3 regions of the Bradyrhizobium sp. 1200_D9_N1_1 genome follow, and region 1 is predicted to be linked to each of the others. Evidence: predicted binding sites of a transcription regulator. Region 1 holds the regulator's gene; each other region holds the start of a gene.
The links. Region 1 encodes LexA, which represses DNA repair genes until DNA is damaged. Its sites were predicted from a motif close to TGTTCNNNNTGTGTTCNG; they were not measured.

Region 1 (7,786 bases):
GGCCGTGGCTCCCGTCATTGTCGTCCTTGCCATGGCCACGCTCGTTCCCGTCTTTCTCGTCCGTCAGATCATGCCGCGGCAGAGCTGACGGTCCCTCATGACTGGACGGATCAAGCAGGATAAATCCTGATCCGGTCCCATTTTGCTTCATCGCCCGCGCTCGGCTAGAACTCTTGCCGCCCATTCGTCCAGACTTTCCGAGCAGGAGTTTCGCCGTGGCCTTGATGCCGGTTTCTGACGCGCTCGCCGCGGTGCTGGCCGGCGCGGAGCCGCTGCCTGAAGAGATGATTCCCCTCGACGAGGCCTACCACCGCGTGCTCGCGCGCGACGTCGCGGCGCGGCGTACCCAGCCGCCCGAGGCGATGTCGGCCATGGACGGCTACGCCGTGCGCGCAGCCGATGCGGCCAGGGTCGACGCGCAGCTCACCATGATCGGCGAGGTCGCGGCGGGCCGGCCGTTCGCGGGAGCGGTCAGCGCCGGCGAAGCGGTGCGAATCTTCACCGGCGGCGTCGTTCCCGCCGGAGCGGACGCGGTCGTGATCCAGGAGGATACGGTCGCCGAGGGCAAGCGCATCACAATCAAGGAAGCCGCTATCGCCGGTCGGCACATCCGGCCCGCCGGCGTCGACTTCCGCGAGGGCGACGTGCTCCTGCGCAAGGGAACCCGGCTCACCGAGCGCGACCTCGCGCTCGCCGCCGGGATGAACCATCCAGACCTGCCCATCCGCCGCCGTCCGAAGGTCGCGATCCTCGCCACCGGCGACGAGCTGGTGATGCCGGGCACCACGCCGGGCCCCGGCCAGATCGTCTATTCCAACGGCTATGCCCTGCACGCCCTCGCCCGCCAGGAGGGCGCAGATACCATCGACCTCGGCGTTGCCGCCGATACGCTGGAGGCCACCACAGCCGGCATCCGCCGTGCCCGAGAGAGCGGCGCCGACATCCTGATCACGATCGGCGGCGCCTCGGTCGGCGACCACGATCTGGTCCAGCAGGCGCTGAAGGCCGAAGGCATTGCGATGGCGTTCTGGAAGATCGCGATGCGGCCGGGCAAGCCGATGATGCACGGCCGGCTAGGGGCGATGGGGGTGATCGGCCTGCCCGGCAATCCCGTGTCGTCCTATGTGTGCGGCTTCCTGTTCATGGTGCCGTTGATTCGCGCCCTGTCGGGCCGCGCCGTGATTCACCATCGTCGCGAGCGCGCCGTGCTCGGCCGCGATGTTGGCGCCAATGACCAGCGCGAGGACTATCTTCGTGCGCGCCTGGAGCGGCGCGACGACGGCATGCTTGTCGCCCTTCCCGTCAATCATCAGGATTCCTCGCTGCTTGCGAATCTCGCTGCGGCGCAGGCACTTCTCGTGCGCGCGCCGTTCGCGCCGAAGGCCGAGGCAGGCGCGCCTTGCGAGGTGCTGCGACTGCCCGCCTGAACGCACTGGTCCTGCGCGTTCCGCGAACTTTGTCGCGTTCACGGTAAATTAAGCAGTTGCGGAACACATATCGAACATATAGTGTCCGTTCATGATTTGTTTCGAGCATCTGGCGGCTCGCCGCTGAATTCACCGTCTCGGAATCGAACGACATCAACCGGGGGATTTGGTCGAGATGTTAACGCGCAAACAATACGAGCTTCTGCGATTCATCAGCGAGCGTTTGAAGGAAAGCGGTGTGCCGCCCTCCTTCGACGAGATGAAGGACGCGCTCGACCTGCGCTCGAAGTCGGGCATCCATCGCCTGATCACCGCACTGGAGGAGCGCGGCTTCATCCGGCGCCTGCCCAACCGGGCCCGCGCGATCGAGGTGATCAAGCTGCCCGAGCTGCAGGCCGCCGCTGGCAACCGCCGTGGCTTCACGCCGAGCGTCATCGAGGGCAATCTCGGCAAGGTGCGAGCGAGCTCCAGCGCGGACGAGGGCGAACGCCCCGTTGCGGTGCCGGTGATGGGCCGCATCGCGGCCGGCACGCCGATCGAAGCGTTGCAGACCCGCAGCCACACCATCAGCGTACCGCCCGACATGCTCGGCTCGGGCGAGCACTACGCGCTCGAAGTGCGCGGCGACTCGATGGTCGAAGCCGGCATCCTCGACGGCGACATGGCGCTGATCCAGCGCAATGAGAGCGCCGACACCGGCGACATCGTGGTGGCGCTGATCGACGACGAGGAAGCGACGCTGAAGCGCTTCCGCCGCCGCGGCGCCTCGATCGCGCTCGAGCCCGCCAATGCGGCCTATGAGGTCCGCATCCTGCCGCCCAACCGGGTGAAGATTCAGGGCAAGCTGATCGGCCTGTACCGGAAGTACTGAGTGTGATCCGGACTGGAGGGCCGCGTTAGCGCAAAGTGCGCAGCGGTTTTCCCTCGCGACAAGCGCAGGACGCGCTTGCGCGGAGATCATGCTCAAGCAATCACCTAAAGCGCGCCCCGCCGGTTGGCGACCCGCGCGTTGACGATTGGAGCGGACGATTGTCCGCTCCGGCTGGATAGTCTTTCTGGTTTTGCTCAGATTATCCGGCCCCCCGCTAGCGCTACATCCTCGCCACGCCGCACGAAGCCCTCATCGCTTCGTGGCCCTGGAGAGCGAGGAGACAATCAATGCGCAAGATCGTTTTGAGCACCGTCACGGTGGCGCTGTTCGTAGCATCCGCGTCGCAAGCCTTCGCCGCACAGTCGCACCATGTCCGCAAGGCAACGCAGACGACGAGCGAGCAATTGCGCAATGCCCGCAACGCCGTCGCGCAGCCGTCGCAACCCGCCTGGCAATATTCGGGCTGGTCGGCACCTGCTGGTCGCTGACGGAGACGCACGCCAAATGCACGGAAGCGGTTTTTGTTCCTGAGGCATTTGAAAAAGATATTGTGATGGCAGCCTGCGGACCCAAGCCGCAGATTTGCCTACAACCAAGAAGACGCTAACATGCTTCCACTCTGATAGAGGCCAGTGCCTCCGAAGGAGGCGCGGGTCGCTATCCCTGAATGAGGAGCACCCGATGTGTGACTACAGCCTGCATGCCGTCGCGACGCGTCCCGCACAAGTCGGCGAGACGATCGTCACGACCACCTTCCGCGGCACCTCGACGCGCGGCTTCGCCTCCGAGGCCGACATGTCCGTCGCGGTCTGCCTGCTGCCGGGAACGGAGCTCGCCTTCGCCGACAACGTCCGCTACGACAATCGCTGGATCTGGACGCGCACCATCAACTCCCGCGTCGGCAAGTTCGGCAAGATCGATCCGCACATTCCCGATCGCCATCATGACGCGATCGAATTCCCCGACGGCAAATACGTACTCGTGACGCAACTCGTCGAAGGCCAGCGCGCGACCGTGCTGCAATTGCCGGTGACCCAGCCGGCCGGCGAGCGTGAACACAAGCCGGAGATCATCGCTGACAGGCCGACGATCACACGCCTGCCGATCGGCTGATGTACCTCCCCCCGGCGCAGAGGTCGGGGCCGGGATTGAAATTGCCATCGCCGGCCGTGGCCGGCGAGATGGTATGATTTGCGTCTTCCGGAATCTTCCGCCGAGATCAGGCTCGCACCTGCCCATCGCACGAAGTTTGCGCGGCCCTGCCTGAATTTTGAACGTCCGTTCCGCGGCCAGATCGCCGATGCTGTCAAAGGCTTGAGGCGGCGGACACGTTCGATGAAAACCTTCATTCGCGTCGTTGAACTCTGGGTGCCGGACCGGACGCGTATGCGGCTGGAATTCGGCGGCGGCCTCTACGGCGAAGGGCTGTCTGCGTTCAAGGCCGTGAGCGAGGACTTGCGCTTCGGATACGACGAGGGCCTTCCCGGCAAGGCCTGGGCCAGCGGCCATCCCGTGATCCTCACTAAATTCGCCAACTCCTATTTCAAGCGGACCGACCAGGCGCTCGCGGCCGGCCTCACCTGCGGCGTGGCGGTCCCGGTGTTTTCAGGCGAGTTTTTGCAGGCCGTCATGGTGCTGTTCTGCGGCGACGACGAGGCGCATGTCGGCGCGATCGAGCTCTGGCACAATGATCCCGATAGCTCCCACGAGATGGGGCTCGTCGACGGCTACTATGGCACCGCCGACATGTTCGAATTCAACTCCCGCCACACCAGGTTTCCCCGCGGCTTCGGTCTGCCCGGACGCACCTGGAAAGCGGGCCTGCCGCTGATCATCAAGGACCTGCACAACGCCAGGAGTTTTCTGCGCTGGGAAGACGCCGCCGAGGTCGGGATCAATCTCGGCGTCGGCGTGCCCTATCGGACCGGCACCGACCAGACCTGGGTGCTGACTTTCCTGTCCGCACAGGCGACGCCGATTGCGCGACGCTTCGAGATCTGGGTGCCGAACGAGGCCCGTTCGGCACTGGTCTTTCGCGCCGGCGATTGCAGCGCGCAGACAGACCTTGCCGCGCTCTATGCGGACAAATCCATCGCCAGGGGCGACGGCAGCATCGGCGGAGCCTGGGCCACCGGAATGCCCGCGCTCAACGACGATCTCGGGCACGACGGCTCGGCCGCAGCCGCGGAGGCCCGCGCAATCGGACTGAGCCAGATGGTGGCCCTGCCGGTAATCGGGAGTGCCGGGCTCGAAGCCGTGCTGGCCTGGTACCTATAGCCCGTCCGCTCAATCCTCGGCCTGCAGGTCGGCCTCGGACGGCGTCGCGTCCCGGTTACGGGGGGCCGCCGCCTGCGGCGCAAGGCTCGCGCTGAAATCGCCCTCGCCGGCGGTCGCCGGCGACCACGGACGATCGGTGCCTCTCGCTTTCACCGCCTGAACCGCAAAGCCGTCGCCACGCCGTGTCAGCGCGAGCGCGCCTTGCGCGGCGAGTCGCTGCCGGTCGACCACCATCGCCACACAATCCGCTGGCGCCGGCCGCGCCGTCACCACCAGCGCAGCGCGGCTGCAATCATCCGCCAGAGCGTCGATGCGCAAGGCCAGCGCGACCAGGCGCCCGTCGGCGAGCGGCGTCACGCAGCCGGCCTCGTCGCACGACACGCCGGCGGCGAGCGAGGGACTACCGGCATCGCGCGGATCGGCGTCGGCAGCCAACCACTCCTTCAGCAGAAAGCCGTCCTTGTTCGCCCGGATCATTTGCAGGTGCCCGTCCCTGCCCCGCACCGCGACACTCTGGCCGTCCCCGGCGATCAGAATATCCGGCTGCCGGTCTGCCAGCCCCCAGAGGATCGCGACCAACAGCACCAGCGCGCCTGACCAGCGTAAGGGCGTGCGCAGCAGGCCCATCACGATGATCCCGAGGCTCGCCGCGATCAGCGGCGCAATGCCGAACGCCGGGATGCGGCCGACCGCGCCCGGCAGCGCGGCCACCCAGCGCGAGACCGCGACCATCCAGTCGATGCCGATCCCCATCAGCCACCAGAACACGCCGTCGAGCCCGAACGGCGCCGCGAGCAATCCGAGCAGTCCCGCCGGCATCACCAGCGCCGACACCACCGGCATCGCCCCGAGGTTGGCAAGCACGCCGAACGGGGTGACGCGGTGGAAGTGGAAGGCGGCATAGGGCGTGGTCGCAAGCCCCGCGATCAGCGAGGCCAGAAACAGCATCGCGATCTCGCGGCCGCCCCACATCGCGATGCGCGCGGTCGCCGAATGATCGGGCGAAGCGAACAGGTTCGGCATGCCGATCTGCACCAGCGCAACCAGCCCCAGCGTTGCCGCAAACGACATCTGGAAGCTCGGATGCACCAGCGCTTCGGGCGCGACCGCGAGCACGATCAACGCGGCCACGGCCAGCGTGCGGAAGGTGATGGCGCGTCGGTCGACCATGACGGCGATCAGCACCACGGCGGTCATGAAGAACGAGCGTTGCGTCGCGACCTCCGCGCCCGAGAGCAGCAGATAGAATGCGGCGGCCACCAGCGCCGCAGCCGCCGACCATTTCTTGATGGGGAAGCCGACCGCCAGTCCCGGAATCAGAGCGAGCAGCGCGCGGACCGCGAAGAACACGACGCCGGCGACCACCGCCATGTGGTAACCGGAGATCGAGAGCACATGGCCCAGCCCTGAAATGAACATGGCATCGTTGACGGGCGTGGTGATCGCGTCGCGCCGCCCCGTCAGCAGCGCCGTCGCGATCGCGCGATTGTCGCCTTCGAGCGTTGCCCGGACGCGCGCGTCGATCGCATCGCGCAGGCCCTGCATGAAGGCGGCATAGCGCAGCCGCAAGCCACCGGCATCGGGCGGCACCGCAGCCGCGATCGCCCCCATCACGAAGCCGGAGGCGCCGATGCCCTGGAAAAACATGTCGCGCGAGAAATCGTAGCTGCCGGGGCGCACCGGCGAAATCGGCGGCATCAGCCGCGCCTTCAACTGCACGAAGCTGCCGACCTCCGGCGCAGTCCCCTTGCGCACCGAGAGGCGCACGCGCTCCAGCTTCACCTCGCTCCGCTGCGCCTCCATCGCGGCGACACGCAGCACGAAACGGTCGGTGCGCTCGCGGATGTCGCGCGTCTCGACGAAGCCCGACAACGCCACCGAATAGAGCGGTTTTGCGAGAACGGTGTGAGCAATGCGCGCCGTCTTCCAGGTCGCCACGGCAAAACCGGCCGCAATCGCCGCGATCATGATCGCGGGGGCGAACAGCCGGCTCCGCCGCAACAGGACGGCGCCAAGCATGAGCGCGGCCGCGATCGCGGCAACGACCCACAGCACCGGCTCGTGATCGGCGGTAAAGTAGAGTGCGATGCCGCTGCCGAAGGCGACCGGCACCCACGGCAACAGCCGCCCGGCGCCGGCCTCCGCGCGCATCCATGCGCGCAGCGCCTCGACGAGTGCGGGCCAGGCGCCAAAGCCCGCCGGCGCAAACCCGCCGGCCGGAGCAGCCCGGCCAACGGGCCAGGTCCCCGCAATCCCTTGGGACCGTGCTGGCCGGCCCGGCTCCGCCATTCCCTGCACCTTGCGATACGCGACGGAGGCCGAGGCTACCGGAACGTGCACGGCGGCGAATAGCGGTACAGATCAGGAACGAACTCGATCGAGCCCTACTTTTCCTCTTCCATCGTCACGGCGACATCCGCCTTGGCCGACAGCCGGACCTTGTTGCCCTCGACGCCGGCGACGAGGCCCTTGTCGATGAAGTGATGATGGCCCCTGTGGCTGCCCTCGCCGCTGTCCTTCTTGGTCAGCTTGATCCGATGGCCCTCGACCTTGTCGACGGTGCCGATGTGGACGCCGTCGGCACCGATGACTTCCATATGCTCTGCAATGTTCTGCATGGCGGGCTCCTCGTTGGGGACCCACACAACGCCCGAGAGGTCCTTTCCGTTCATTCGTGACACGACCGCCCGGCGCGATGGGCGACCGTTCTGTCTCTGGACGGGGCAGCCTGGGTTCGGGTCGATTGAGCCGAAAGTCTCATAAGGGGCCGGCCTTGGCAGGATTAAACTGCTCTCCACGCCTCCCCCGCACAGACGGGCCAGGTCGTGACAGCTCGCGGTACCGAAGGCCGCCGAAGCTCTTCTCAGGTGGTTCAAGGTTCCTCTGAGACCAGGCGTTGCGGACGCAACTCGCAATTCTCGCCTGTAGCGTCGCACACCAAACGCACTCCGCGAGCGAACTGGCGCTGAAATGCGCGAGGAGTGGGTTTGAATTTGATAGGAGCAGCACATGGCAGTTCAAGTACCGCACGATTTCCGCCGCGTGATCGTTGCTGCATCGGTGGGAAACGTCATCGAATGGTATGATTTCTATATCTTTGGCAGCCTGGCCGCCGTTCTGTCGGTCAAGTTCTTCGAGCAATCCCACCCGGTTGCAGCCCTCCTCAGCACCATCGCTCTGTTCACTGCGGGCTTCCTGATCCGCCCCCTGG
Region 2 (7,786 bases), 150 kb from region 1:
TGCTCGACCACGACCACGGTGTTGCCGAGGTCGCGCAGGCGCTTGAGCGTGTCGAGCAGGCGCGCGTTGTCGCGCTGGTGCAGGCCGATCGAGGGCTCGTCCAGCACGTAGAGCACGCCGGTCAGCCCCGAGCCGATCTGCGAGGCCAGGCGGATGCGCTGGCTCTCGCCGCCGGACAGCGTGCCGGAGGAGCGGGAGAGGGTGAGATAGTTGAGGCCGACGTCGAGCAGAAAGGTGAGGCGTTCGCGGATCTCCTTGAGGATGCGGCCGGCGATCTCGTTCTGCTGCTTGTTCAGCGCCTCCGGCACGGTCTCGAACCACTCGCCGGCCTTCTTGACCGACAGTTCGGAGATCTCGCCGATGTGCTTGGTGCCGACCTTGACGCAGAGCGCCTCGGGCTTGAGCCGAAAACCGTTGCAGGCGCCGCAGGGCACGTCGTGGAAATACTTCGCCAGCTCCTCGCGCGCCCACTCGCTCTCGGTCTCGCGGTAGCGGCGGTTGATGTTGGTGATGACGCCCTCGAACGGCTTCTTGGTGTCGTAGGAGCGCACCCCGTCCTCGTAGGAGAACTTGATCTCGTCCTCGCCGGAGCCATGTAGGATCGCGTCTCTCGTCTTCTTGGGCAGATCCTTCCACTTGGTGGTCAGCGTGAACTTGTAGTGCTTGCCGAGCGCCGTCAGCGTCTGCACGTAATAGGGTGATGACGATTTCGCCCAGGGCGCGATCGCGCCCTTGCCGATGGCGAGCTCCTTGTCGGGGATGACGAGGTCCTCGTCGACATGCTGCTCGACGCCGAGGCCGCCGCAAGCGGGGCAGGCGCCGTAGGGGTTGTTGAACGAGAACAGGCGCGGCTCGATCTCGGGAATCGTGAAGCCGGAGACGGGGCAGGCGAACTTTTCCGAGAACAGGATGCGCTCGGGTCCGCTCTTGTCGTGGATCTTCGCGGTCTTCTTCTTCTCCTCGGCCGGCGCGGCCGCGGGCGCATCGGCGAACTCGACGACGGCAAGGCCCTCGGCGAGCTTCAGCGCGGTCTCGAAGCTTTCGGCGAGACGCTGGCCGATGTCGGCGCGCACCACGATGCGGTCGACGACGACGTCGATGTCGTGCGGAAACTTCTTGTCGAGCGTCGGCGCTTCCGCGAGCTCATGGAAGGTGCCGTCGATCTTGACGCGCTGAAAGCCCTTCTTGAGCCATTCGGCGAGCTCCTTGCGGTACTCGCCCTTGCGGCCGCGCACGACCGGCGCGAGCAGATAGAGGCGGGTGCCCTCGGGCAGCGCCAGCACGCGGTCCACCATCTGCGAGACGGTCTGGCTCTCGATCGGCAGGCCGGTGGCCGGCGAATAGGGCACGCCGACGCGCGCCCACAACAGGCGCATATAGTCGTAGATTTCGGTGACGGTGCCGACGGTGGAGCGCGGGTTCTTCGAGGTCGTCTTCTGCTCGATCGAGATCGCCGGCGACAGGCCGTCGATCTGGTCCACGTCAGGCTTCTGCATCATCTCCAGGAACTGGCGCGCATAGGCCGACAGCGATTCGACGTAGCGGCGCTGGCCCTCGGCATAGATGGTGTCGAAGGCGAGCGAGGATTTGCCGGAGCCGGAGAGGCCGGTGAACACCACGAGCTTGTCGCGGGGAATCTCGACGTCGATGTTCTTGAGGTTATGCTCGCGCGCGCCACGGATCGTAATTGCGCGCAGGCTCGAGCCCGCGTTCTGTTGTTGGCGCTTCGCCTTGATCACTTCATCCATCCCGGTGTCCTCAGGGAATCCCAAAGACGCGCGGCCGCGCCAATGGTGAAGGCGCGCTTTGCCCGGAACCGGGATCGGCGCCGATGGGGTTGTCAGCGAACGTAGGAAGAACAGCGGCGGATTTCCAGTGGGACTTGCGAATCGTCAACGGATTGTTGGCGTGCTGGCGGCATCTGGCAGCAGCGGAGCACCGGAACGGCCTCTCGCCCCACGATTCCCTGACGGCTCGGCTGTCCGCGAAAACAAAAAGGCCGGCACAAGGCCGGCCTTTCGTAACGCGATCGCGATGGAGGCGAAGCTCAGTACTTCGCGACGACGGGGCCGCCGAAGGTGTAGTTGAGGCGGACGGTGCCCATGTCGACGTCCTGCTTGATGCTGTCGCTGCGGGTGGCCACGCCGAGGAAGGTGAAAGTGTCGGTGTGCTTGCCCATGAACAAGTGGTTGTATTCGACCGCGACCGACCAGTTCGGAGCGAAGCCGAATTCGATGCCGGTGCCGACGGTCCCGCCCCAGCGCGTTTCGTTCGCGGTGTCGAGCGTAATGCCAGCCAGAGTGCCGCTGAACTTGTTGTGGGTGACGGCCGCGCCGCCCTTCACGTACCAGAGCACGTTGTTCCAGGCATAGCCGACTTGGCCGGTGAAGAGGCCGATGGCGTCGATCTTGGTATTGTTCACCAGCGGGAAGAGAGCGGCGGGAGCGCTGACGTTCGAGCCCTTCAGGTCAGCCCAATCGCCCTGGGCTTCAAGGCCGAACACCCAGCTGCTGGACTGCCAGCGATAGCCGATCTGGCCGCCGACGAGAGCGCCGGTCGCATTGTGACAGCCTTCAGCCGTGACCGGAATTGCGGCGACTCCGACGGCGGTGAGATCCCAGCAATTATGGCTCGAGCCGCCACCCGCGTTGCCGCCGATGTAGAACCCGCTCCAGTTGTAGATCGAGGCCACGGCCACGGGCGCCTTGGTGTAAGGGCGAGCCGCCAGGTCAGCCGCCGAGGCAGGAGCCAACGCGCTGAGCACGAGCAGACTGGCCGAAGCCAGCACAATTCTCTTCATTTCAAATTCCCCAGTTTCGTTTCTCTTCGTCGGCGAAAAGCAGCGGACCCAACGACCCGACTGATGTCATTGCTATACATTATTAAAGCCAAAGGTTGTGTCACCGAGGTGCCACACCTCTCCGAAAACGCTAGCGAGCGGCTGAATTGGATACTTGGGCGCGAAAAACAAAAAGGCCGGCGCGAGGCCGGCCTTTCGTGACGATGTGCGTCGGTGGCGAAGATCAGTACTTCGCGACGATCGGGCCGCCAAAGTGATAGTTCACGCCGACCTGCACGGTGTGGAAGTTGAGCGTGCCGGTGGGCAGGGCGCCCGAGAAGTAGGTCTCGCCGCCGAGGCTGCGATAGAGGTACTCGCCCTTGACCGACCACTGCGGCGCGAAGAACGCTTCGACGCCCGCGCCGACGGTCCAGCCGGAGTGGAACTTGCTGTCCGAGACGGACACGCCGAGTGCGGAGAGGGTGATCTTGTTGTCGATCCAGGCGTAGCCGCCCGTGCCGTAGAACAGGACGTTGTTGACGGCGTAGCCGATGCGGCCGCGCACGGTGCCCATCGCGTCGGTCTTCGAGCTCACGGTCGCGGTCGCAACGCCGAAGCCGGGGACAACGGTCGCGCCGGTCGCCGAGGCGCTGACGTCAGCCCAGGTGCCATCGGCTTCGACACCGAACACGACGTTGCCGGTCTGCCAGTTGTAGCCGGCGGTGCCGCCGACGAAGCCACCCTTCATCTTCGGGTCGCCCGAGCCGTTTTCCCAGGCGCCGCCACCGACGATACCGAGGTAGAAGCCGGTCCAGTTGTAGACCGAGGCCACGGCCACCGGAGCCTTCGTGTACGGGCGAGCCGCGAGATCAGCAGCCGACGCGGGGGCCGCAAAAGCGAACAAACAGGCCGAAGCCAACAAAACCTTCTTCATTTTCAACCTAAATCCCAGTCCCAGTTTCTGTTGTGCCTTCCACGATCGGGAAGGGCATCGGACGCTGTGGTCCAACTGACGTCGTGCTTACACCAGCAAAGCCGCAAGTTGTGTCTCTCAAAAGCCACAACAGTCACAAAACGTAATGGTTGCTGACTTATAGCCGCCGGCATGTCGCACAAAAAAAGGCCGGCACGGGGCCGGCCTTCAATCTTCAAGTGATATCAAAGAGATATCAGTACTTCGCGATGACCGGGCCACCCCAGCGATAGTTCACGCGGACCAGGCCGATATCGACGTCCTGACCGATGCGTTCCGAGCGTGTGAAAGCGCCGGCCGGAGCCACAACGAAGTTGCCGGAGCCGGCGAAGCCGATGGTGCGATTGCCCATGAAGATGTGATCGTACTCGACGCCGACCGTCCAGTTTGGCGCGAATCCGAACTCGAGGCCGGCACCCACGGTGCCGCCCCAGCGGGTCTCGTTGGCCCGATCGAATTCGAGGCCGGTGATGACATCGTAGCCGCGGTAGCGATCGCTGACGACGGCGCCGCCGCCCTTCACGTAGAACAGCACGTTATTCCAGGCATAGCCGACTTGGCCTGTGAACAAACCGAACGCGTTGATCTTGGAGCGGTCGCGAAGACCCGTGCCGATGAACGTCGTGCTGACGTTGTCTCCGGAGAAGTCGGCCCAGTTGCCCTGGCCTTCGAGCCCGAACACCCAATTGGCCGACTGCCAGCGATAGCCGACCTGGCCGCCGACCGTGCCGCCGGTCGCGTTGTGACAACCTTCGCCAATCAGAACGCCGGTGACGGGAGTTACAAAATCCCAGCATTTGTGGGCCGAGCCGCCGCCGCCGTTGATGCCGATGTAGAAGCCGCTCCAGTCGTAGATGGCCGCGACCATTGGCGGCGGAGCCTTCGTGTAGGGACGCGCCGCCAGATCCGCCGCGCTTGCAGGAGCCGACAGGCTCAACGCCACTGCACCGATTGCACCAATCAAAATCTTATTCATTGCAGTCTCCCCAATTCCGCCGCTTCTTGAAATCCCAGAAGCGGCCAAGCAGGCGCGACGCCCATATGAAATCAATTCCGAGGCAAACGTAGCCTAACGGGTGAGCAGAGTCCGTCGCCGAAATACAACAGTCGCGCGATAAGTGCGGCGTATGTAACTTAATGAATGTTAAGTGCTTTTTGTCGTTCACGGGAACCTGAAAAGGTTCCATCCGGCGCCAGCCATTTGAGCAGTACGCGGGCACCGCTCGGGCCATACATTTCGCGCTTGCTCGAACAGGAACAAATCTGGAACGAGCCGACGGCCGATGCTATATATGGGGATAACCTGAGGGCTGGTGGGCTGATCGGTCCGCGCAAGCGTATAGGGTCGCCTCAATAGGTTGCAGAGGACCGCGGGGCGCGGTCGGGCCTTATCAATTCAGTGGCATTCGGAGTGGAGAGCGGCGATGGCGGGAAGCGTCAACAAGGTCATTCTGGTTGGAAATCTCGGCAAGGATCCTGAAATCCGCCGTACCCAGGACGGGCGGCCGATCGCGAATTTGAGCATCGCGACCTCGGAGACCTGGCGCGACAAGAACAGCGGCGAGCGCAAGGAAAAGACCGAGTGGCATCGCGTCGTGATCTTCAATGAAGGCCTCTGCAAGGTCGCCGAGCAGTACCTGAAGAAGGGCGCCAAGGTTTATATCGAGGGCGCGCTCCAGACCCGCAAATGGACCGACCAGAGCGGCGTTGAGAAGTACTCCACCGAAGTCGTGCTCCAGGGGTTCAACTCGACGCTGACGATGCTCGACGGCCGCGGCGGCGGGGGAGGCGGCAGCTTCGGCGAGGAGCCGGGCGGCGATTTCGGCTCCTCCGGTCCCGTCAGCAGCGCGCCGCGCCGCGCCGTCGCCGCCGGTGGCGGTGGCCGCAACAGCGACATGGACGACGACATCCCGTTCTGAGGCGGGCGGGCGCTTCGCCCCGAATGTTGTCGTGCTCGCGTAGAGCCGCAGGAATTCTTACCAATTGGCGGGCAGGGCTCGGTTTTTCCGAGCTTGCCTCATGTGCTGCTTCAAGCCTTTGACGGGGCATCATGTGAATGGTATTAACTTGATGTTAATCCTATTCACATGGATCATCCGCCGATCGGAGGAAGCCCCGCATGAGCCTCGCGCCGCTGCTTACGGCTGCTCCGGCGATCCCGCTGCATGCCTTTGCCGCCATGGCCGCCTTCGTGCTCGGCCTGGTCCAGTTTGCCGCTCCCAAAGGCACGCTGCCACACCGGACGATCGGCTGGATCTGGGTGGTGCTGATGGTGGTCGTGGCCGCCTCCTCGTTCTGGATCCACCAGAGCCGCCTGATCGGGCCGTTCAGCCCGATCCATGTCCTGTCGATCTTCACGCTGGTGGTGCTGCCGCTCGCGGTATGGCGGGCGCACGCCCATCGCGTCGCCGATCACCGGCTGATGATGATCTTCATCTTCGCCGGCGCGCTGGTGGTGGCGGGCCTGTTCACGCTGCTGCCCGGGCGCATCATGCACCGCGTGGTTTTCGGGGCCTAAGGGGCGGTTTCGGGCGGCTCGTCCGGGCCCAGCCCAGGGCGGTGCCGGGGAGGGCGTAAGTCTCTGGAAAAACAGTCGGAAAAAGCGCTTCCTTTACCCCGGCAAGGGTGGTTATCAGGGGCTCGATGCGCTATATGATTCCCAGATAAACCTCACCGGATTTCCCCTTGGCTGACGACGACAAGCCCGGCGACCAGCCGGCGCAACCCTCGGATATTCGCCCCGTCTCCATCTTCGAGGAGATGAAGAAGTCCTATCTCGACTACGCCATGAGCGTGATCGTGGCGCGTGCGTTGCCCGATGCGCGCGACGGTCTGAAGCCGGTGCATCGCCGCATCCTGTACTCGATGAACGAGCAGGGGCACACACCCGACAAGAAATACGTCAAGTCCGCCCGCGTGGTCGGTGACGTCATCGGTAAGTATCATCCGCACGGCGACCAGTCGATCTACGACGCCATGGTCCGCATGGCGCAGGACTTCTCGATGCGCGTGCCGCTGATCGACGGCCAGGGCAATTTCGGCTCGGTCGACGGCGATCCCCCGGCCGCCTATCGTTACACCGAGGCGCGCCTGACGAAGGCGGCGCTGGCTCTGCTGGCCGACATCGACAAGGATACCGTCGACTTCCAGCCGAACTACGACAACAACGAGACCGAGCCGTCGGTCCTGCCGGCCAAGTTCCCGAACCTTCTCGTCAACGGCGCCGGCGGCATCGCGGTCGGCATGGCGACCAACATCCCGCCGCACAATCTCGGCGAGGTCATCGACGCCTGCGTCGCGCTGATCGACAACCCAGCGCTCACCATCGACGAGCTCATCAACATCGTGCCGGGACCTGATTTCCCGACCGGCGGCGTCATTCTCGGACGCGCGGGCATCCGCGCCGCCTATCATCTCGGCCGCGGCTCGATCGTCATGCGCGGCAAGGTCGCGATCGAGACCATCCGCAAGGAGCGCGAGGCGCTCATCATCACCGAGATCCCCTACCAGGTGAACAAGGCGACGATGGTCGAGCGCATCGCCGAGCTGGTCAAGGAAAAGAAGATCGAGGGCATCGGCGACCTGCGCGATGAATCCGACCGCGACGGCTACCGCGTCGTCATCGAATTGAAGCGCGACGCCGTGGCGGACGTGGTGCTGAATCAGCTTTACAGATTCACGCCGCTGCAGACGAGCTTCGGCGTCAACATGGTGGCGCTCGACAGCGGCCGTCCGCGGATCATGCATCTGAAGGACCTGCTGGCCATCTTCGTCGACTTCCGTGAGCGGGTCGTCACGCGGCGCACCAAGTTCCTGCTCGCCAAGGCGCGTGATCGCGCGCATATCCTGGTTGGTCTCGCGATCGCGGTCGCCAATATCGACGAGATGATCCGCGTCATCCGGACCTCGCCCGACCCGACCACCGCCCGCGACACCCTGATGTCGCGCGACTGGCCGGCCCGGGACGTCGAGGACATGCTGACGCTGATCGACGATCCGCGTCACCGCATCAGCCCGGACGGCACGATCCGGCT
Region 3 (7,786 bases), 2.0 Mb from region 1:
CTGGCGCCAATGGTCGTAATCGGCGGCCTGTCCGCGCATCGAGATCATGGCGTTGATCGCCGAGCAGCCGCCGATCACCTTGCCGCGGGGATAGGCCAGCGCGCGGCCGTTCAGGCCCGGCTCGGCCTCGGTCTTGAACATCCAGTCCGAGCGCGGATTGCCGATCGCGAAGAGGTAGCCGACCGGAATGTGGAACCAGATCCAGTTGTCGTCGCCGCCGGCTTCGAGAATGAGGACGCGATTTTTCGGATCGGCCGATAGGCGGTTGGCGAGAATGCATCCTGCCGTGCCTGCCCCGACGACAATGTAGTCAAACTCACCTTCGAGCCGCCTTGGCATTCTGCTTCCACCCGGATGGTCACTTGATGTTCCGTCCTAATAGGCAGACGCAGCGGTTCGGGACAAGTCCGGCCATGACGAGAGGGCAGGGCTCCCCCCGATCCGCGGCGGTTAGGTGGACTGCGGCTTGCATGGTAGACAGTCCTGTATTCCCAACAAAGCTTGAGACCATCCATGCCCATCGTGAACCGCGTCGCCGACCTTCAACCCGATATTCAGGCCTGGCGCCGGGACATCCACCAGCATCCCGAATTGCTGTATGACGTTCACCGCACCGCAGCATTCGTCGCGGACCGTTTGCGTGAATTCGGCTGCGATGAGGTCGTGACCGGCCTCGGCCAGACCGGCGTGGTCGGCGTGATCAAGGGCAACAAGCCAGCCGGCGAAGGGCTCAAGACCATCGGCCTGCGCGCCGACATGGACGCGCTGCCGGTCGAGGAGCAGACCAACCTGCCTTACGCCTCGAAGAATCCGGGCAAGATGCACGCCTGCGGCCATGACGGCCACACCGCGATGCTGCTTGGGGCGGCCCGCTACCTCGCCGAGACCCGCAATTTTGCCGGCGATGCTGTCGTGATCTTCCAGCCGGCCGAGGAGGGCGGTGCCGGCGGCGCGGCCATGGTCAAGGACGGGCTGATGGAGCGCTTCGGCATCGAGCAGGTCTACGGCATGCATAACGGCCCGGGCATCCCGATCGGCTCGTTCGCGATCCGGCCGGGCCCGATCATGGCGGCGACCGACGAGGTCGATATCATGATCGAGGGCCTCGGCGGCCATGCCGCGCGTCCGCACAAATGCATCGATTCCGTGCTGGTCGGCGCGCAGGTGATCACCGCGTTGCAGTCGATCGTGGCGCGCAGCGTCGATCCGCTGGAATCGGCGGTGATCTCGATCTGCGAATTCCACGCCGGCAACGCCCGCAACGTCATTCCGCAGACCGCGACGCTGAGGGGCACCATCCGCACGCTGTCGCCGGACGTGCGCAAGCTGGTCGAGAAGCGCGTGCACGAAGTGGTGGCGGGCGTGGCGCAGATCACCGGCGCGAAGATCGACCTGCACTACAAGCGCAACTATCCCGTCGTGAACAACCACGCCGCGGAGACCGAGGTGGCGCGGCGTATCGCAAGGCAGGTCGCGGGCGAAGCCAATGTGCACGAGATGCCGCCGCTGATGGGCGGTGAGGATTTTGCCTATATGCTGGAAGCGCGCCCCGGCGCCTTCATCTTCTGCGGCAACGGCGACAGCGCCGGCCTGCATCACCCCGCCTATAATTTCAACGACGAGGCGATCGTGTTCGGCACGTCCTACTGGGTCAAGCTGGTCGAGGAGTCGCTCGCAGCGTCGTAGGCGCGGCGTCCTTCACCTCGCCCCGCTTGCGGGGCGAGGTCGGATTTTTCGCGAAGCGTAAAATCCGGGTGAGGGGGACTCTCCGCGAGTCCGTCTCTCACCGTGATCGCGGAGGCAGCCCCTCACCCCAACCCTCTCCCCGTAAGAACGGGGAGAGGGAGAGGAGAGGTCTTCAGAAGATTCGCGAGAAGATCACGTAGAGCGTGGCCGACAGCATGATCGCGCAGGGCAGCGTCAGCACCCAGGCCATCAGCAGGTTGCGGATGGTCGCCATCTGCAGGCCCGAGCCGTTCGCGGCCATGGTGCCGGCGACGCCGGACGACAGCACGTGGGTGGTCGAGACCGGCAGGCCGAACACGTCGGCGGCACCGATCGTGGCGGCGGCGACGAGCTCGGCGGAGGCGCCCTGTGCGTAGGTGAGATGGGTCTTGCCGATCTTCTCACCGACCGTGACGACGATGCGCTTCCAGCCGATCATGGTGCCGAGGCCGAGCGCGATGGCGACCGCGATCTTCACCCAGTTCGGGATGAACTTCGTGGCGGCGTCGAGCGAGCCCTTGTAGGCGTTCAGGGTCGCGACCTCGTCCTTGTTGAGATCGTTCTCCTTGTCCTTCATCAGGAAGCGGATCGCTTCCGAGGTCAGGTACATGTCGTTGCGGGTGTTGCCGACGGCTTCCGCCGGCACCTTGTTCAGCGTGCCGTATTTGGCGACCTGGTCGCCGACATCCTTCACCAGCACGGCGAGCGAGGGATAGGTGCCCTCGTTGATCTGATGCAGTGCGATGTACTGCGTCACCGCCGGACGGGGATCGCCGATGATGCTGTGCCCGGCGCCCTTGGCCGAGATCACCCTGGCGGCGGCCTCCGAGGTCTTCTGGAACTGGGCGACCTGGGATTCCGGCAGAGCGCGGTTGAGCGCGTAAGCGGTTGGAACGGTGCCGATCAGGATCAGCATGATCAGGCCCATGCCCTTCTGGCCGTCGTTCGAGCCGTGCGCGAAGCTGACGCCGGTGCAGGTCAGGATCAGGAGGCCGCGGATCCAGAGCGGCGGCGCCTTGTTGCCTTCGGGCGCGGCGTACAGAGCCGGGTTGCGCACGATGAACTTGAGCACCAGCAGCAGCACGGCGGCGCAGGCGAAGCCGACCAGCGGCGACAGCAGCAGCGCGTAGCCGATCTCGGTAGCCTTGCTCCAGTCCACGCCCGAGGTGCCGTCGCGGCCGCGCATCACGGCGTTGGCGATGCCGACGCCGATGATGGAGCCGATCAGCGTGTGCGAGGAGGAGGCGGGCAGGCCGAAATACCAGGTGCCGAGATTCCACAGGATCGCGGCGATCAGCAGAGCGAACACCATTGCGAAGCCGGCGCTGGAGCCGACCTGGAGGATCAGCTCGACCGGCAGCAGCGAGACGATGCCGAAGGCGACCGCGCCGGAGGACAGCAGCACGCCGAGGAAGTTGAAGAAGCCCGACCACATCACGGCGACTTCAGCCGGGAGCGAATGGGTGTAGATCACGGTCGCCACCGCATTGGCGGTGTCGTGGAAGCCGTTGACGAACTCGAAGCCGAGCGCGATCAGCAGCGCAACGAACAAGAGGATGTAGGGCAGGAAGGTCGTGACCCGCGTGCCGGTCGCGTTGACGTCGGCATAGATGCTGTAGGCGACGAACAGCAGACCCGCGGCGAGGATGCCGAAGAACAGGATCATCGTCAGCGGATTGAAGCCCTTGTCGAGATTGGGCCGTGAGGCCGGCTGGATCGGCGCGGGATCGGCTACCGCGCGGTCGAATGCTACATCGGTCATGTCTGGACGCCCCTTAACTTTCAGGTAAGGGTATTGTCCGCGATGGATTTGAAGGCTGGATGACAAGCGGTGGTTGAAAGGCGTTTTCCCGCCCGTATTTAGGCGGCGCGCGCGGATTTCCTCTGCAGGCTGGCGGCGATCTTCAGGTCTTCGACAAAGCGCTGATATTCCAGCACTTTGGCTTCCGGGTCGGGCAGTCGCAGCAGATAGGACGGGTGCACCGTCACCAGCGCCTTGCGGCCGTCGGGAAGGTCGATGAGCCGGCCGCGGGTCTTGCCGATTGGGGTGATCTTGCCGAATACGCTTTGCGCGGCGGTGGCGCCCATCGCGACGATGAGCTCGGGCTGGATTGCCGCAACTTCCCGCTCATACCATGGCCGGCACGCTTTGATTTCCGGTGTTGCCGGCTTCTGGTGCAGGCGGATCTTTCCGCGCGGCACGAATTTGAAGTGCTTCACCGCATTGGTGACATAGACCTTCTTGCGGTCGACGCCGGCTTCCTCCAGCGCGCGGTCGAGCATCTGCCCGGCCGGTCCGACGAAGGGATGGCCGGCGAGGTCTTCCTTGTCGCCGGGCTGCTCGCCGACCAGCATGATGGTGGCGTCTTTCGGGCCTTCGCCGAACACGGTTTGCGTCGCGTCCTTGTAGAGCGGGCAGGCACGGCAATGCGCGGCCTCCTCGCGGAGCGCTTCGAGATCGTTGGCGGCGGCTTTGTGTCCCATGATGGCTTCCGGACGTGGGGAGATCCGTCCGCCGGTCCAGCGTTCGGCATCGGCGAGCAGGGGTCCAAGTATCGATCCAAGTACCGATGCGTCCTGGAGGTTCCTCCGGCGCTTCACCGGCGCGTCGGTCGTCGTCAGCCGGCCGGGCTGGAAATGGCGCCGCCAGGTTTCCTCCAGGCGGCCTGGTGCCGGCCACTCCGTCCGGCTGATTCCGGGCGTGAAGGAGATCGCGTGACCGTTCCAATGGGCACAAACGTCAGGCGTGAGGATCGACCAGGGCATGTCGGCAAAACGACGCGCAAAGAACGGCGCGGCGAATGCGACGATGTGATGCTCCGGCTCGAACCAGGCGGCGTAATGCGCCTTCTGCTCGCGCCCGATCTCGCGGAAGCGGACGAGATCGCGCATCCGCTGTGCATCGCGCTGCACGCTGCCAGCCATCGCGGTTGCCTGCGCCACGTCGGGATCGCTCATCGTTACGAGCAGGTCGTGATCGGCCTTCAACCGCCAGAGCAGGCGATAGAGCAGCGCAAAACGCTCGCCCTCGCGATGCAGGATCGCGATGCGGGCAAGCTCGATGAAATTGGCCGGCACGGTGAACGTGCTCTCGGTCTCGATCGGCGGAAGGCTCGGCGTTTCGGACAGGCCGGGCGGCATCTGGTCTTTCGTCTGGCCTTGCACGTGCCACACCACGTCCGCCGGGGCGACGTGATGCAGCGCGAATGCGCGTGCGGCTTTACGCCAGCCGTCGAAATCGGTCTCGCTGTCCAGGGTGACGAGGTACATGGCACTCGAATCCTCTTGATTCCGCTCATGAATCCATGGGCGCGCCAATTCGATTGACTCCAGGGGCGCCGTTAGCTTTATATTAGAACATATCATGAACAAATGAGCCAGCCGCTGGTTCTCTTTTTGAGAGCCACCGGCAATCACCTCTGAAGGAGCGGCGTATATGAGCGGCGCACGCACAAGCGCGCTTGCGACCTTGCGCAGCCAGATCGAGCGCATCGAGACGGCGGAGGTCGTGCATCAGCATGATCGCGTCGCGCTTGGCCACGGCGAGGTCGACAGCGCGCTGAAGGGCGGGCTCGCGCGCGCGGCGATCCACGAGGTGTTTTGCGAGGGGCGCCAGGGCGCCGCCGCGACCGGGTTTGTCATGGGCGTTGCGGGACGCGTGACCGCGCGCCGGCCGCTGTTGTGGGTGCGGCAGGATTTTTCGGAACTGGAAGCCGGCGCGCTGTCGATGAGCGGGCTCGCCGAGCTCGGCCTCGACCCGCGCCGCGTGGTGATGGTGCGCGCGGCCGATGTCGAGAGTGCGCTGCGCACTTCGGCCGATGCACTGGCCTGCGATGCGCTCGGCGCGGTCGTGCTCGAGCTCTGGGGCGAGACGCGGCAATTCGATCTCGTGGCGAGCCGCAAGCTGACGCTGGCCGCGCAAGGCTCCGGCGTCACCGGCCTGCTGTTGCGGATGGCCGCGCAGCCGCTGCCCTCGACTGCCGAGACCAGATGGATGCTGCGCGCGGCGCATTCGCCGCCGGGCACGATGTGGAATGCCTGGGGCGCGCCGCGCTTCGATGCCGAGCTGTTGCGCAATCGTCATGGCCCGTGCGGCCGGTGGATCATGGAATGGAAATGTGATGAGTGCCAGTTCAGTGAACCGTCGACGTATTCTCAGCTTGTGGCTGCCGCGCCTGCCCATCGACCGGATCCAGCGGTTCTTCAACGGCGGGCTGGGTAAGACCAAAGCGTTTTCGAGCGAAGTGGGTACCGGTTCGCGTGAAGAAAACGCGTCAAAACAAAAAGACGAGCCTAGCATCGTCGTCATCAAAGAGACCAATGCGCTGGTGATCCATGCGCTTGACGATGCGGCGTCGCGGCTGGGCCTGCATATCGGCCAGCCCCTGGCCAATGCGCGGGCGATGTGCCCGGACTTGCGGGTGTTCGATGCCGATGTCGTCGCCGATGCGAAGACGCTGAGCGACATCGCCGACTGGTGCGACCGTTTCACGCCGCTGGTGGCGCTCGATCCGCCGCACGGGCTGTTCCTTGATATCACCGGCTGCGCGCATCTGTTCGGCGGCGAAGCCGCGCTGTTGCAGACGCTCATTCGCGCGCTCGGCCGACAAGGCTTTGCCGTCAGCGCGGCGATTGCCGGCACCTCGGTCTGCGCGCGGACGCTGACGCGCCAGGTCACAGGCACCATCGTCGCCGATGGCGGGGAGGCGGAGGCGATCAGCCGGCTGCCGGTGTCCGCGCTCGGCGCGGGCGAGGCCATCACCACCGGCCTGCGCCGTGCCGGCCTGAAGACCATCGGCGATGTCGCATCGCGCGGCGCCCACGAGATCACGGCGCGGTTCGGCGCGCGGTTCTCTACGCTGCTCGCGCATGCGCTGGGGCAGGGCGATGCGCCGATCAATCCGCGAAAGCCGCTGCCTGACTACATCGTAGAGAAGCGCTTTGCCGAGCCGATCGCGACCGACACGATGATCGCGATGACGCTGTCGCGGCTCGCCGACACGTTGATCGCGTCCATGGAGAAGCAGGGCAAGGGCGCGCGGCGGCTGGAAGCCGCCTTCTTCCGCACCGACGGCGTGGTGCGGGCGATCATGGTCGAGACCGGACGGCCGGTGACGCGAAGCGCCGTCATCGACCGCCTGTTCCGCGAGCGGCTCGATGCGCTCGCCGATCCCCTCGATCCCGGCTTCGGCTTCGACATGGTGCGGCTGTCGGCGAGCCGCACCGAGATCGTGGTGCAGGAGCAGCGCGATCTCGACGCCCATGTCCACGACAATGACGAGCTCGCCGCGCTGATCGACCGCATCGCGGCGCGGATCGGCGGAAAGCGCGTCGTCGTGCACCTGCCGCAGGACACGCATGTCCCTGAATGTGCGGTGCTGGCCGCGCCGGCGCAGCATCACCTTGCCGCCGCCATGCAGGCCGAATGGCCGGCGCGCGCCGAGGGCGAGCCGCCGCTGCGCCCCCTGCGGCTGTTCGACAAGCCGGAGCCGGTCACAGTGCCGTTCGCGACCGTGCCGGATGGTCCGCCGCATCAATTCACCTGGCGGCGCGCGAAACACGCGGTGGTGCGGGTGGAAGGGCCCGAGCGCATCGCGATGGAATGGTGGCGTCAGGACGGCAAGCAGTTGACGCGGGATTATTTCCGCATCGAGGATGCCGAAGGCCTGCGCTTCTGGATTTTTCGCGACGGTCTTTACGAGGGAGAGGTGTTCGACGCCGACGGCAAGCCCGCTCCTCCCAACTGGTATGTGCACGGTCTCTTCGCATGAACACGCCTGCTTATGCCGAGATCGGCATCACCACCAATTTCTCCTTCCTGCGGGGCGGTTCGGATCCGCGGGCCTATGTGCACCAGGCGAGCATCCTCGGCATCTCCGCGATCGGCATCGCCGATCACAACACGCTGGCCGGCGTGGTGCGGGCCTACAAGGAGCTCGACAATGACAAGGTGCTGCACAAGCCGAAGCTGCTGATCGGCGCGCGCATCGTCTTCATCGACGGCACGCCCGACATTCTTGTCTATCCGCGCGACCGTGCGGCCTATGGCCGGCTCTGCCAG

Region 2: the regulator LexA is predicted to act here: its motif matches at 5,006-5,023, upstream of AB5K84_RS22950 (single-stranded DNA-binding protein).
Region 3: the regulator LexA is predicted to act here: its motif matches at 5,079-5,096, upstream of AB5K84_RS32010 (ImuA family protein).

Annotation. Positions count from the first base shown of each region.
Region 1 covers NZ_CP197226.1:4,621,747-4,629,532, reverse strand. Annotated here, with positions in the region: gene AB5K84_RS22285 (molybdopterin molybdotransferase MoeA) at 216-1,427, shown strand; gene lexA (transcriptional repressor LexA) at 1,603-2,298, shown strand; gene AB5K84_RS22275 (hypothetical protein) at 2,586-2,786, shown strand; gene AB5K84_RS22270 (hypothetical protein) at 2,980-3,411, shown strand; gene AB5K84_RS22265 (GAF domain-containing protein) at 3,634-4,575, shown strand; gene AB5K84_RS22260 (ComEC/Rec2 family competence protein) at 4,585-6,864, opposite strand; gene AB5K84_RS22255 (DUF2171 domain-containing protein) at 6,960-7,193, opposite strand; gene AB5K84_RS22250 (MFS transporter) at 7,585-7,786, shown strand, end outside.
Region 2 covers NZ_CP197226.1:4,768,580-4,776,365, forward strand. Annotated here, with positions in the region: gene uvrA (excinuclease ABC subunit UvrA) at 1-1,748, opposite strand, end outside; gene AB5K84_RS22935 (outer membrane protein) at 2,048-2,800, opposite strand; gene AB5K84_RS22940 (outer membrane protein) at 3,024-3,713, opposite strand; gene AB5K84_RS22945 (outer membrane protein) at 3,949-4,728, opposite strand; gene AB5K84_RS22950 (single-stranded DNA-binding protein) at 5,177-5,671, shown strand; gene AB5K84_RS22955 (DUF2306 domain-containing protein) at 5,872-6,270, shown strand; gene gyrA (DNA gyrase subunit A) at 6,438-7,786, shown strand, end outside.
Region 3 covers NZ_CP197226.1:6,667,045-6,674,830, reverse strand. Annotated here, with positions in the region: gene AB5K84_RS32030 (GMC family oxidoreductase) at 1-339, opposite strand, end outside; gene AB5K84_RS32025 (M20 aminoacylase family protein) at 514-1,686, shown strand; gene AB5K84_RS32020 (inorganic phosphate transporter) at 1,859-3,487, opposite strand; gene AB5K84_RS32015 (UdgX family uracil-DNA binding protein) at 3,586-4,995, opposite strand; gene AB5K84_RS32010 (ImuA family protein) at 5,162-5,947, shown strand; gene AB5K84_RS32005 (Y-family DNA polymerase) at 5,847-7,496, shown strand; gene AB5K84_RS32000 (error-prone DNA polymerase) at 7,493-7,786, shown strand, end outside.